3 regions of the Acetomicrobium flavidum genome follow, and region 2 is predicted to be linked to each of the others. Evidence: riboswitches for the same ligand, from Rfam matches in the RefSeq annotation. Region 2 holds a riboswitch; each other region holds the start of a gene.
The links. A riboswitch is a leader RNA that binds a small molecule or an ion and turns the genes downstream of it on or off. The one in region 2 is predicted to bind molybdenum cofactor.
Positions count from the first base shown of each region.

Region 1: linked by a shared signal. The riboswitch ahead of BUQ78_RS00230 (molybdopterin-dependent aldehyde oxidoreductase) and the one ahead of BUQ78_RS07550 (ABC transporter substrate-binding protein) in region 2 are both predicted to bind molybdenum cofactor.
Region 3: linked by a shared signal. The riboswitch ahead of BUQ78_RS00670 (molybdopterin-dependent aldehyde oxidoreductase) and the one ahead of BUQ78_RS07550 (ABC transporter substrate-binding protein) in region 2 are both predicted to bind molybdenum cofactor.

Region 1 covers NZ_FSQZ01000001.1:42,421-47,132, reverse strand. The annotation lists gene BUQ78_RS00230 (molybdopterin-dependent aldehyde oxidoreductase) at 1-2,694, opposite strand, end outside; molybdenum cofactor riboswitch at 3,043-3,161, opposite strand; gene BUQ78_RS00220 (hypothetical protein) at 3,411-3,857, opposite strand; partial or broken gene BUQ78_RS00215 (DUF3100 domain-containing protein) at 3,861-4,675, opposite strand; gene BUQ78_RS00210 (M20 metallopeptidase family protein) at 4,710-4,712, opposite strand, start outside.
Region 2 covers NZ_FSQZ01000001.1:1,510,852-1,515,563, reverse strand. The annotation lists gene BUQ78_RS07560 (ATP-binding cassette domain-containing protein) at 1-284, opposite strand, end outside; gene BUQ78_RS07555 (ABC transporter permease) at 291-989, opposite strand; gene BUQ78_RS07550 (ABC transporter substrate-binding protein) at 1,141-1,992, opposite strand; molybdenum cofactor riboswitch at 2,069-2,188, opposite strand; gene panF (sodium/pantothenate symporter) at 2,264-3,718, opposite strand; gene BUQ78_RS07540 (YhdT family protein) at 3,715-4,008, opposite strand; gene ilvD (dihydroxy-acid dehydratase) at 4,010-4,712, opposite strand, start outside.
Region 3 covers NZ_FSQZ01000001.1:142,785-147,496, reverse strand. The annotation lists gene BUQ78_RS00675 (cupin domain-containing protein) at 103-516, opposite strand; gene BUQ78_RS00670 (molybdopterin-dependent aldehyde oxidoreductase) at 513-3,308, opposite strand; molybdenum cofactor riboswitch at 3,506-3,631, opposite strand; gene BUQ78_RS00665 (AAA family ATPase) at 3,979-4,712, shown strand, end outside.

The DNA.
Region 1 (4,712 bases), 1.5 Mb from region 2:
GGGTGTAGCTGGCAGACGATGAACCCTAACACCACAGGCATGGTAAATAGCGTTTCCAATGGCTGCATGTGGGCTGGAAAGCGGCAGCTCTCCTACTCCAGCAGCACCAAAGGGACCAAGCTCCCGGGGGTAATTTTCGAAGTAGACTATCTCTATGGCATCTGGGAGATCCTTAGCGTAGGGGAACCCTCCCCCGATGAGGGAAGAATGCCTTTTAATATCCTCAAAGTCCTCCGATAGGGCAAGCCCGATTCCCTGGGCGATCCCTCCGTAAATCTGGCCATCGGTCACCAGGCGGTTATTGACTTTTCCGATATCAGCCATCAAGGTCATCTTGTCCACGGCAACCTTGCCTGTTTCGGTATTAACCGAAACCTCGGCAAGAAAGACTCCATACATATAGACGACGAAGGGCCTTCCCTGTCCCTTTTCGTCGCAGGGAACGCCTGGAACGGTATATTTACCAACGTACTTCAACGGTTTACCAGCACTGACGGCTTCGGCGTAGTTCATATACGTCCCGTCGGGCTTCCGTAGGGATTTGAGCATTTCAGAACAGGCGATCCTGATTGCGCTGCCGGTCAACACCTGCTGACGCGATCCGCCGGAAGGCCCCGAGTTGGGGGTTTTAGACGTATCGGGCCAGGTAAATCTTATTCTGTCAGGCGTAATGCCCATGGGACGAAGCGCCTCGTGAGCTGTCCCCACCATGCCCATATCGGCGCCTTGGCCGTGGTCCTCCCAGGCAGCTACGACTGTGACGGTATCGTCGGGATTCAAAACTGCCCATACCTCGGAACTGTCTGGACCGTCGATCCCACAGCCGTAAACGGCCATTGAAAGTCCGACGCCTTTTTTGATCTTATCGGTGGATTCTTTCTTGGCCCTTTCCTTTGCCTCCTCATACCTTGGCTTGATGGCTTCAAGCATCTCGGGATAGCTGAAGACCTCAGGTTCCTGCCCGCTCGGATTTGTGGAACCCGGACGATAGCAATTTTTGTAGCGTATCTCCCATGGGTCCATGCCGATCTTCTCAGCCAGCTCGTCCATGAGGAGCTCGGAAGAGTAAAGGGATTGCGGAGAGCCGTAAGCTCTGAAGGGAGAACCCCATACGTGATTGGTGCAGACCGTCTGTCCTCTTCCCCTGATGTTGGGGATATTGTAGCCTGCTCCCATGAACTGGGCGCCTCTGAGCGTGAGCAAATCCCCAAACTCCGAGTAAGGCCCGTGATCCACAATGTAGTCCGTTTCCATGGCAAGAATTTTGCCTTCATCGTCGGCAGCGAACTTGATGTTCACAAAAAAGGGAGATCGCTTCCCCGTGTAGGTCATGTGCTGGAAGTAGTTGTACCTGAGGAAACAGGGCTTGCCCGTCGCCAGGGCTGCCGCTCCGACCAATCCCTCCATGGTCGGGCAGAACTTATATCCAAAGGTGCCGCCCATGGGGTTCGATACGAGCGCAATTTTATCGGGCTCTACACCAAGACCGGGAGCGATCATCAGTAAATGCAGATGAGCGCCGATAGTCTTGGAATGAATCTTTAGAACGCCGTTGTCGTCAATGTAGGCGAAACCAACGTCTGGTTCAATCGTCATATGGGGTTGCCTTTGCACGTAAAAGTCGTCTTCCACAACGTATGGGGCCTTCTCAAAGATGGGGGTCGTGGGCTCGCCCTTCTCCAGGTTTTGGACGTAGTAGACGTTTGGCGTGCCTGGGTGGATCTCAAGGGCGTCTTCGGCCATGGCTGCCGGAGCGCTCATGTAGGCAGGAAGCACTTCTAGGTCGACCTTTACTTTTTCTGCAGCAGCACAGGCGTTTTCGTAGGTATCAGCACAGACGATCGCTATGGCATCTCCAAACTGGAAGACCTTTTCATCGCAAAGTATCGGGCGATCCCATCCGTCTCCCTTATTGGTCGGGAATGTGATGAGCCCTGTTATGCGATTTCTGCCCTTAATATCCTTGTGTGTGACTACCTTGTAGACGCCGGGCATCTTTTCGGCCTCGGAGGTGTCAATGTTTTTAATATTGGCATGGCTCACCGTTGCCTGTACAAGCGCCAGTTGTAGCGTGCCCTTTGGCATCTTAAGCCCAAGGTCAGCACCGTAATCCAGCGTACCTGTGGCTTTGGCCACGGCAGTGGGTCTTGGGTAGGTTGTGCCCCAAATTTTGCCGTCTTCGGGCATCTTGAACTCCAGCTCCGACTCGTCCATCTCTCCCCTAAGGACTTTAGCTGCATCCATGACGGCGTTGATTATGGGGATGTATCCTGTGCAACGACATGCATTGCGGTTCTTGTGGAACCACTCCCTAACTTCTTCGCGTGTTGGAGATGGGTTGCTGTCTAAAAGGACCTTAGCCGAGATTATGAAACCAGGATTGCAGAAACCGCATTGGGTTACTCCGTGCTTAACGAAGGCTTTCTGGAGGGGATGCATCTTTTGGGGTGTTCCAATTCCTTCGATGGTGGTTATGGAGTCCCCGTCGTTAACCTTGTCGATCCTAAATGTGCACGATCGAACGAGTTTGCCATTTAAGATAACATTACAGGCGCCACACTGCCCTTGTCCGCAACCGACTTTCGTGCCCGTCAGACCCAGTTGTTCGCGCAAAACCTTTGCCAATGAGTCATTGCCATCTACTATAGGAATGTTGCGTTCTATTCCGTTGACAAAAAAATGCCTTTGGATCATCTCATATCACTCCTTCTCTTTCATTACGCGGCGCCATCTCATCCCATCTAAATAGAAACATATGGTAATTTTTGGCACCTAGTTTTCTCTCACCATTTGGGGTGTCTACACTCGCATGAAATTAAAGAAGAATTCATAACGATTGACGATCCTATATAACTTAGTAATCATTAAAGTATTTTTGCCATCACCTCTTTTGTGAATATAATATGTGGCCATTGAAATTAGTGAAATATCGAAGCACTGGCGTGCGTGTGAGATATAAGGATATATAAAAAAGTATGCTTCTCGCAGGATATTACGGATACCCATACTAAAAAAACAACCCCCTTCCTTCCGGGAAGAGGGGCAACAATATCGCTTCCTCCTTTCCAGACGGGAGGCCCTTTCGTTTCCGAAAAGACCCTATCGGTCAACGTTCATAGGCAATTACCCTTAGAACCATTGACTCGGAGGTTATATAAATACAACTTTATTATTACTATTTTAAATCATACTAAATATAGAAACAAATGTCAACTGAATGAGTTATCATGTATAAAACTCGAGTAAAATTGGATCGATGTCGCACCAAAATCATAGCGTAACTCTCATTGCTTCATAGAGAGATAATCTATTATTAGGGCCTTCGCCTGAAATGACGAAGGCCCTTTAACTAATTATATGAAAGAATTAAAGCTATTAAGCTTCTAATCTGTGAGGTAAATAAGTAAGTTTTAAATTTCTCCGATGAGCTTTAATACAATTTGCGCAATGATGGTAGAGCCTATGTATGTTCCTATGAATACCACAAAGGATACGATCAAGATCCTCCATCCGGTCTTTTTAAGCACACCAAGGTCTTTCCCAATTGAGATCCCGGCATAGGCGAGAATTGGCGTTGTGAGGGCTAAAAAGTTTACTTTTTGCGCCCAGGCATTAAAAATTGTTGCACCAGGAAATCCGGGAATAGTTACTATGCATCCGATTGTAACGATGTAGGCTACAGCAGGAATCCTGACCGGGATGACTTTTGCGAATATTACCCCAAGAATACTGATGGCGATTAAAAAAATCATGCCAGGGATGGCATCGATCATCGGGATATTTGCTCCAACGAAGTTGCCGACCAAAGTAATGATGCCGATAATTATAAGAACAGCAAGAACTTCCCTGATCTTCATCGATTAGCCCTCCCTAACGGCAGATTGACTTGGATATGTGCCATATTTCATTTTATAGAACTTTCTATACAGCCATTCTGTCATAGGCAAGGCCATCCAGAGGGACATATAAACCCCGTCCAGGCCGCTTAACATGTTGCTTGCCGCTCCCAGGGCCTGAATTTTATCGGCTATTTCAGGAAACATAGCGCTCAAAGCACCAACGGAGGCAGTCATCATGCTGGCACTTCCCACTCCGGAGGCCATGGCTAAAGCGAGGGGATGAAAGATTCCCAACGCTGCCGTAAACGTCGCCATAAGACCAAAAAAATCGTCCCAAAAACGGTGCCGCAGATGTAGACACCCATGACTCCTTGACCTTCGGGAGTATCCAAGCCGTAGATGTCACCTATCAAAGCCACATTAGGCTCTCTGGCGATCGAATGGGCTGCCCCTATGGTTTCTCGTCTAAGTCCCAAGTACACCGCCACGGGCACACCAATGATGACCGTGCCTAGATTGCCAAATTCCTGCAATATCAAGGCTGGACTTGTCCTTAATATCATTGGAATGTTTGGCCCCACAGTTGTTCCGTACTTTGCCATCAAGAGCATCAAAGTAACCCCAATTAGACTGCCGGCATCAATCATGTCCTTATGATTAGCAAGCTTAAGAAACTTGGGTCCTGAAAAGATTCCCATGATGAGCGCATAAAGCATTGGCAGCAGGACCACTTTGCCCGGGCCTATGGGAAACGAAAAAGCGCCGATCCACTCGGCTACGATCACAAAAATTAAAACCAATATATGGAGCTTCCAATTTTTGATCGCCTCAATCATACACCTATCCCCCTGTCTTAAATTGATCGTGCCCTTA
Region 2 (4,712 bases):
TTATCCTTCACCCTGCGGGTTAATAGCCGTGTGTTTTGCAAAAGCATGGTCACCTCTCGGCGCAAAGAGGGCACAAGCTGAGGCGATACTAAAGATCCGTTATAATAAATGTTTCCAGCATCAGGCTCATCCAAGAAGGCTAAAATCCTCAGTAATGTTGTCTTCCCGCTGCCATTGGGGCCAACTAAGCCATATATCTTGCCCTCCTCTATCACCAGATGGTCTATGGAAAGGGCACATCTTTCGTTATAGTAGCGTTTGATCCCAGTTAATCTGTAAAGCATCATAGCTCACCGCGATTGTCGTCTTCTTTTAGCAAAGGCCAGGGTACCATTGACTAAAAAGGCTATTAGAAGAAGTATTAAGCCTAAGGCTATACCCATGGCAAATTGTCCTTTATTGGTCTCAAATGCCATGGCTGTCGTAATGGTCCTTGTTCTCCATTTGATGTTTCCGCCAAGCATAGAAGCGGAACCAACTTCGGATATGATGCGACCGTATGCCGTTACTGCCGCCATCAAGATTCCATAGCGAGCTTCCCATAACATATCCAATACTAATCTTTTTCCTGTAGCCCCCAAAGTAAGAAGTGTATCCCTTACTGACAGATCTAATTCTTCCACTGCCTGAGCCGATAAGGCAATTATGATAGGAAGTGCAAGGACAACTTCGCCAACGATGACACCCTTGATGGTAAAAAGTAAATTCAAATTGCCAAGCGGACCCCGGCTCGAGATGAAAGCGTATACCCATAACCCAACCAGAACCGTTGGAAGAGCAAGCAATGTATCTGCAACCGATCTTATGAACCGCTTCCCGGGGAAATCGGAGTATCCTAAAAAGAAGCCGAGCGGAAAACCGATCAACAAAGCAATCAATATGGCCAACGAAGACGCTTTGAGCGTAGCGTAAACGGCGGAATAGACTTCCTCGTTTCCGCTAAATAACAAAACAAAAGCCTCTCTTATCCCGTCGAATATATAATCCACAAAGTTCGACCCCCTTAAACGTACCTTATCAAGCAATAAATAATAATGCAAGTATGATATATAATATAAAGACAGGCCGTCGCAGGGGGATGCAACGGCCTCATTGGGGGATTGGAGCATTCTATTATCAACTTAAAATGCGTAGGATGTCTTATTTGGATGTGGCGTCAGCATTTGGGAAAAACAGCTGCTTTCCCATGAGCCTGAAGTCTGCTATTGCTTTTTGCCCTTCTGGACCTGCCATCCACTCTATAAACTTCTTTGCCAAATCATATTTGACTTTCGGGCAATGCTCCGGGTTAACGGCTATTACGCTGTATTGGTTTATCAGATATTTATCGCCCTCGCAAAGGATCACTAAAGGCGGATTGCCCTGATGATCGGCTTCGTATTTTATATAGGTTCCTCTATCGGTGAGGGTATAACCCTTCTTTTCGGCAGCGACATTGATGGTTACCAACATGCCCTGACCCGTTTGTACATACCATTCTTCCTTATCGGGAACAGGTAATCCCGCCGTCTTCCAAATGAACTTTTCTTTCATGTGAGTGCCGGACTCGTCTGCCCTACTGACGAAAACGGCCTTTTTCTCGGCAATCTTTTTGAATGCCTCGGTCGATGTTAATCCCTTTATTCCAGCTGGATCCTCTTTGGGACCGATGATGATGAAGTCGTTATACATCACCTGAGTTCTGTCGATGCCAAATCCCGCCTCCACAAACTTCTTTTCAGAATCTGGATCGTGAACCAGCAAGACATCTACGTCGCAATTCTCGCCCAATTTCAAAGCCTTACCCGTACCGGTTGCAGTCCACTGAAGGGTTATGCCGGTATCGGCCTTGAAAAGCGGTGCCAGGTAATCGAGCAACCCCGTATCATCAGTGCTCGTGGTGGTGGCCATTAAAAGCACCTGTTCATCTGCGCGAGCTATACCCTGAACGAAAGATAGGCACAGCAAGGATATGATAAAAATTGGCAATATCCTTTTGACGAACGTCTTCATGCAAATCCCTCCTTAGCCTGGTATAGTAGATTTTTGGTAAATCCTCATAAATAAAACCCCTTCCCGTTAGGAAAGAGGTTTTAAAGCTCTTCCTCCTTTCCAGACGGGAGGCCTTTTCGTTTCCAAAAAGACCCTATCGATCAATGCTCATAGGCAATATGCCCTTAGATACATTGATTCGGAGGCATTTAATTTTTACATCTCAAATTACGATGACGCACTGCTAAAACTAATAATACTAAGCAGCCTCTTAAATGTCAAATCGATCTACTTACTCCCACACCTTCTTCACGGCATCGACAGACGGACGAGACATGTAACTCCCAATCACAAAGGCTACGAAAGTCACAACAAAGGTGGGAACAATTGGGTGTACACCATGAAGTATTGAAGAATATTGGCTGAGCAATATAAAAAAGACAACCCCGACTATCATTGAAGCCAATGCGCCGGAAGCGGTGGCACGTTTCCAATATAGACCCATCACTATGGGCCAGAAAAAGACAGCCTCGAGACCACCGAAGGCAAAAAGGTTTATCCATACTATCAAACTGGGCGGATTTAATGCAACCAGAAATACGATGACCCCTATTAAGGCAGTGACTATAAAACTAATGCGCCTAACCTTAGAGTCGTTATGCGCTGCATCGGGGTTGATATATCCCACATATAAGTCGTTGATAATTGCCGCTGACGCCAACAGCAGTTGAGAATCTACAGTAGACATGATCGAGACCATGGGTCCGGCCAAAAATATGCCTGCAAAGATTGGAGGCAAAATTTTAATCGTCAGCGTCGGAATGACGGAATCTACAACCTCAATGCCCGGCAAGGCCCCCCTGCCGAGAGCGCCGGCCAGATGCATGCCCAACATCAAAAAGCCGGTCACGAACGTACCTATTACAATGGCCCTATGCATAGATCTCGAATCCTTATACCCCATACATCGCACCGCCGTATGGGGTAGCCCTATTACCCCAAGACATACCAATATCCAGAAGGACAATATGAAGGGTTTTGTCACAAAACCCCCCGCTCCAAAGGGGGTAAGCAATGCAGGATCTTGTGCCATTATCCTCGCGCTAATGGCCTCCATGCCTCCTCCGGCCCTTATTATCCCAAAGAGCAAGGCAAAGGTTCCGCATACCATCACTATCCCTTGAAATGCATCGGTCAATACGACAGCCCTAAATCCGCCAATGGCGGTATAAAATACGACTGTTAAGGCAAAAATAAAGAGGCCGACCTTATACGGAACACCTATTGCCTCAAAAAGCCTTGCGCCTCCTATAAATTGGGCCACTATAGCAGCGGTAAAAAATATTAGCAGGCTAACCGAAGCTATCACCACGACTGCAGCATTTTCATACCTGACCCTCAAAAAATCGTTAATGGTAATGGCATTAATCTTTCGAGCTACTATGGCAAACTTCTTGCCCAAAAAACCCAATGTAAGATAAGCAGTAGGTACCTGTACCATTGCAAGCAAGACCCAGCCCAAGCCAACCTTGTAAGCCATGCCAGGCCCGCCAATGAAGCTGCTTGCGCTGACATAAGTGGCAACCAACGTCATGGCCAATACAAACCCACCCATGGAGCGATTGCCTATGAAGTATTCGTTCAAAAAGGATGCCTTTGTCTTTGCAATGCTTCTGTTGGCCAAGTAACCAATATAAAATACTATAGCAAGATATAGAACTATGGGGATTGCTACCTGGAAGTTCATCCTTCTTCACCTTCCGGGACTGTGCCTTTTCCATCGCTATCCAACGGTATGTCCTTAAAGAAAAACTTCACCATGGCCCAGGAGGCGAAAGAAAACACCACAAACCCCATGATACAACTCCAGAAAAACCAACTTGGAAATCCCATAATAAATGAGTAACTTGTTACGGGCTTTGAACCCAACCCATAGGCAAAACCGTACCACCAAAAAAAGTACAACAGCGTCAGCAGCAGAGAGTAAAAAGCTTCCTTGTTGGCTAACTTATACCGTGGATCTTCATTGATATCCACTTCATTTCACCTCCAAGACTGCTCCTTTTGCTCCGGAAGTCACAAATGCCCGATATCTTTCCAGAAACGGGCTATCGAGCTTCCGCAAGATCGGCTTCCACTGCTTCCTTCTCAATGAAAGCTCTTCGTCACTAACCTCGACATCAAGCTTACGGGCTGGAATGTCTATTACGATCAGATCACCATCCTTGAGCAATCCTATGGGCCCACCCTCAGCAGCCTCGGGCGAGACATGGCCTATGGACGCTCCCCTGGTCGCTCCACTGAACCTGCCATCCGTTATCAAAGCGACGCATTTATCGAGTCCCATTCCTGCCAAGGCTGAGGTCGGACCAAGCATCTCGCGCATACCAGGCCCTCCCTTGGGACCTTCGTATCTTATGATAACCACATCGCCCGCCTTGATCTTGCCGGAAAAAATGGCTTCAGTAGCTTCCTCTTCAGAGTCAAAGATCCTAGCAGGGCCAGTGTGTATCATCATCTCCGGGGATACAGCAGACTGTTTTACGACAGCCCCGTCCGGAGCAAGCCGTCCGTAAAGAACTGCCAAGCCCCCTTCTGCATGATAGGGCCTGTCAACGGGTCGTATTACTTCATCATCTAAAACCCTAACTTCCGCCAGGTTTTCAGCCACTGTTTTGCCAGTCACGGTGATCAAATCTCCGTCAATTAACCCAGCCTCAAGCAATCTGCTCATGACGCCC
Region 3 (4,712 bases), 1.4 Mb from region 2:
GTTGATGCCTGAACCCTCCAGCCTCTTGCGTCATCGCCGTTACCGTATTAAAAAATGAGTTGCATGAATCTTACAAGGATATTTTTAATTTGTCAATGGGTCTTATTTGCTTTTTGCACGTTCCAATCTTGCCCTTGCCCGCTTGCCGTCAGGATCTCCAAACCACGGCACTATGCAAAGGAACCTAAAGGGTTTGTCCGAGGCGTTTCCGTAGGAATGAGGAACGTCGGGCGGCACGAAGGCCCAGGACTTTTCGGGCAGATCCCACGTGACTCCTTCTATGATGACCTGACCGTGTCCTTCCAGGGTGATCAGGTAGTGCGGCCATTCGTGTTGGTGTTCGGAGATCATCCTGTTTGGCGGAAGGGTAAAGAAACGGACGACGTAGTCATCGAAGAAGCGTCCGGGGCCGAAGACTATTCGCTTTACCACGCCTTCCCCGAGCGAAAAGGCCTTAAGCTCTGGGAGGTCTTCCAGCTTTCCCGCCAAAGGTTCCCTTAAATCTTCGTCCGTCATTTTTTAGCCTCCTCCAAAGCCTTTAGTATCCTATCCGGAGTTGCAGGAATCGTCTTTAGCCTGATGCCGCAGGCGTTGTGTATCGCATTTATTATAGCAGCATGAGGTGCCGAAAGCGGAACCTCACCCGTGCCGGAAGCGCCAAAGGGACCGAACTCCCTGGGGGATTCCATGTGTATCAGGCGGATATTGTCGGGTATATCCTTGATGTAAGGAAACCCGCAAGCTAAGAGGTTGTTGTGTTTTTTTACGTCCTCAAAGTTTTCCTTCAATGCAAACCCTATGCCCTGGGCGATGCCTCCGTATAGCTGCCCTTCCACGATGGCGTAGTTGTTGATCTTTCCCACGTCACATGCCAGCGTCATGCGGTCGACCTTTGCCTCTCCTGTCGTTACGTCCACCGACACCTCTGCTAAAAAGACGCCGAACATGTGATTGGCAAAGGGATAGCCCTGACCCGTTTCATCGTCCATGCCCGTGCAGTGTTGGATCTCACCATTTACGTTTCGCAAGGTAGCTTTATAGTAGCCCTCGTAGTAGGTGGGTATGCCTTCGGCGATCATCTCGTCGTAGGTCCTGTACGTGCCGTCGGGCTTTCGCATGGCGTCAAGAAGTTTTCGGCAGCTGTCTACGATGGCCATCCCGACCATGACCTGAGAACGGCTGGCTGCTGCCGCTCCGCTATTTGGCGCTTTGGCAGTGTCGTTGCAGACGAGCTTTATCTGGTCAGGTCTCAAGCCCAACGGCCTTAGCGCCTCGTGTGCCGTGCCGACACAGCCCATGTCTGCTCCCTGTCCGTGGTCTTCCCATGTGTTGTAAAGTATCACTCCGTCTTTAGTCAGCTCGATGTGGCTGTTTGCCTCGTCGGGGCCGTCGTCGTTTGAGTTGTAAATCCCTATGGCAACGCCCACGCCATGCTTTATCTTATCGGTTGACAAGGCGGCAGCTTGTTTTTTAGCCTCTTCGTAAAGTGGCCGTATATGGGTGACCATGGCCTGAAGTGGATAAACTTCCGGCCTTTGGCCGCTGGGTAAGGTATCGCCAGGCTGGATTAAGTTTTTCTCGCGGAAATCCAAGGGGTCCATGCCGACCTTTTCAGCCAACATGTCTATGGCAAGCTCTCCTCCAAAGTAGGTTTGCGGTCCGCCATAACATCTAAAGGCCGTGCACCATTTGTGGTTGGTAAATACGGTGTAACCGCATCCACGAATATTGTTTACCCTGTAAGGCGCAAGCATGAACTGTCCGCCCTTGTTGGTTAAGTCTTGGCTGGATTCCGAGTAAGGTCCATGGTCTACGTACCAATAATGCTCTAAGCCTACCAGCTTGCCATTTTCGTCAGCTCCAACTCGAATCTTCATCAAAAAGGGCGACCTCTTGGGCGTGCGAATGATGTGTTCTTTCATGTCGAGCCTCATGTAAACGGGCCTTCCCGTGGCAATTACACAGGCGCCAATCAAGTGTTCGTTCGTGGGGCCGACCTTGTAGCCGAATGTGGCACCCATGTTATTTTGTATGACGCGTATCTTTGAAGGCGGTAATCCTAAACCGCGGGCTATCATGAGTTGATGGCGGTACACGCAGATACTTTTGGTCTGAAGCGTCAAACGGCCTTCTTCGTCGAAATAGCCAAATCCGCAATCGGTCTCTATCGTCAAATGAGGTTGCCTCGAACTGTAAAATTCGTCTTCAACTACGTAGGGAGCCTTGTCTAAGTCTTCCTTTGGATCGTTGCCCTTCTTTATGGGCCGTTTGTTAAACACATTAGGTATTCCGTCTATATCGGGTATGTCCTCATGCACCTTTACTGCCCCGGGTGTCATGGCATCTTTGACGTTCAAAAGCGCTGGGAGTTCTTCGATTTCTACCTTCACGGCATCGGCTGCAGCCCTTGCGTGCTCTTCCGTGTCGGCACAGACTATCGCTACTGCCTCTCCCCACTGGCGAATCTTGTCTCCTTCCTCTACGAGGATTCGACGTTCCCAGCCGTTGGTCGTGGCGGTCTTAGATCCCACCTGACCCCTTATTCTATTCGTGCCCTTGTTTGCGTAGATGTCTTTTGCCGTCACGACCTTATATACACCGGGCATCTTTTCGGCCTCGCTGAAATCTATCTTTTTGACTACGGCATGGTGAGTCTCGGGGCATACGCAGGCGGCGAAAAGCGTCTCTTCAGGTAACTTTAGCGCTACGTCGTCGCCGAAGTCCCATGTGCCGGTTGCCTTATATACAGCGCTTGGCCTCGGGTAATGGCTTCCCCATATTTTCCCGTCTCGAGTCAGTTCCGAGAAATCCGTCATCTCCTCTTCGCCGCGCAAGACTTTAGCGGCAAGCATGACGGCATCTACGATCTGGACGTAACCGGTGCATCTGCAGGCGTTTCGGTTCTTCTGGAACCAATCTCGTACCTCTTCACGAGTCGGATTCGGGTTTTCGTCGAGCAAGGCCTTAGAGCTCATGATAAATCCCGGCGTGCAAAAGCCGCACTGTATGGCGCCCGTCTTTACGTAAGCCCACTGAAGCGCGTGAAGCTTCTCAGGTCTTCCTAAGCCCTCTATGGTGAGAATTTCAGCGTCTTGCGGCACCTTGTCCCATCTTACGATGCAGGAACGCACGAGCTTGCCGTTCATTATGACCTCGCATGCTCCGCATTGTCCCGATCCGCATCCAAGCTTTGTTCCCGTTAGCCCGAGTTGTTTTCTAATTACGTTGACCAGCATGGCGTCGGGGGAGGCGACTACGTGGTGAGGACATCCGTTGACCTTGATGCTTTTCCTTAAATACTGTTTCATGGTTTCCCTCCTCGTTTTTTTCGAACGCCCTAAAGCTCATATATGGCAAACTTCGACCCAAGTGACCTCCTTTCTTTAAGTTATTAATTCGCCATACCAGCCTTAAAGCGTCCATCTAGCGCTAAAGGAGGTTTAAAAAAGCTGCCTCGCTTAAAGGAGGCAGCTTTTTGCTAAAGATAACCTACGGCAGGCGTAAGCTTTCTTTAACATTTCCTCCTTTCCAAACATGGGAGGCATCCTCGTTTCCAAAGATACCCATTGGCCAGAAACCATGGAGCCCATGAAGGGTCTTTAGGTTAAATGGCTCGGAGCAAAATGTATATTTTATACATGATATCGTAACATTAATAAACGTATTGTTCAATATGGTTTACATGTCAGAAAAATATCGAGTTTGTTAAATAACCTTCTTTATGACATCGCAAGAAAAGTCCTGCTTGAGGAATGTTGCTAAACATGCAATAATGTTGCATTTTGTAGATCAAGAAGTAGACGATAATTTTAATTATCTTATTATTTGCAAGTAAGTATATCACAAAACTGCTGTGAGTGATCAAGTTTACATTACGCCTCGCTATACGTAAAGGACTTAATATTCAGCTCGAAGGATGTTATCATTGGTTTAACTTTAAGTATCCTTAAAAATAATAAAATTGGAGCTAGAAGTGACATGGCACAAATAGAGTTAAACGAAGGTTTTCGTAAGGCTTTAGATCTCATGGAAAACAGCGATAAAAACGTATTCATAACAGGGCGGGCCGGCACGGGAAAATCCACCTTGTTGACGTATTTTCAGCAAAACACCAACAAAAAGGCCATAGTTTTAGCCCCGACCGGGGTCGCTGCCTTAAACGTCAAGGGGCAAACGATCCATTCGTTCTTTGGTTTTAAGCCCAACGTCACATTGGACCAGATAAAAAAGATAAATACCCCAAAGGGCTCGACCAGCATTTACAAGAAGATCGATACCATCATCATAGATGAGGTATCGATGGTAAGGGCAGATTTGCTCGATTGCGTAGACAAGTTCTTGAGGCTGAACGGGCCCAAGAAAAAGCTACCCTTTGGTGGCATTCAGATAATCTTCATCGGGGATCTCTACCAGCTTCCGCCGGTGGTCACCAAGAACGAAAAGGAAGTCTTTAAGACCATTTATGAAAGCCCCTATTTTTACAGTGCAAAGGTCTTCGATTCCATGGATTTCGAGTTCATCGAGCTTGATAAAATATATCGCCAACACGACCAAAGATTTATAGACCTCCTCGGTGCAATACGCAACAAGACTGTTACCGACGATGACTTAAAGCTTTTAAATAGCCGAGTTATGCCAGACTTTGAGCCTGACCGCGACGAATTTTTCGTGTACTTGACGACGACGAACAAGCGAGCTGAGGAAATTAACGA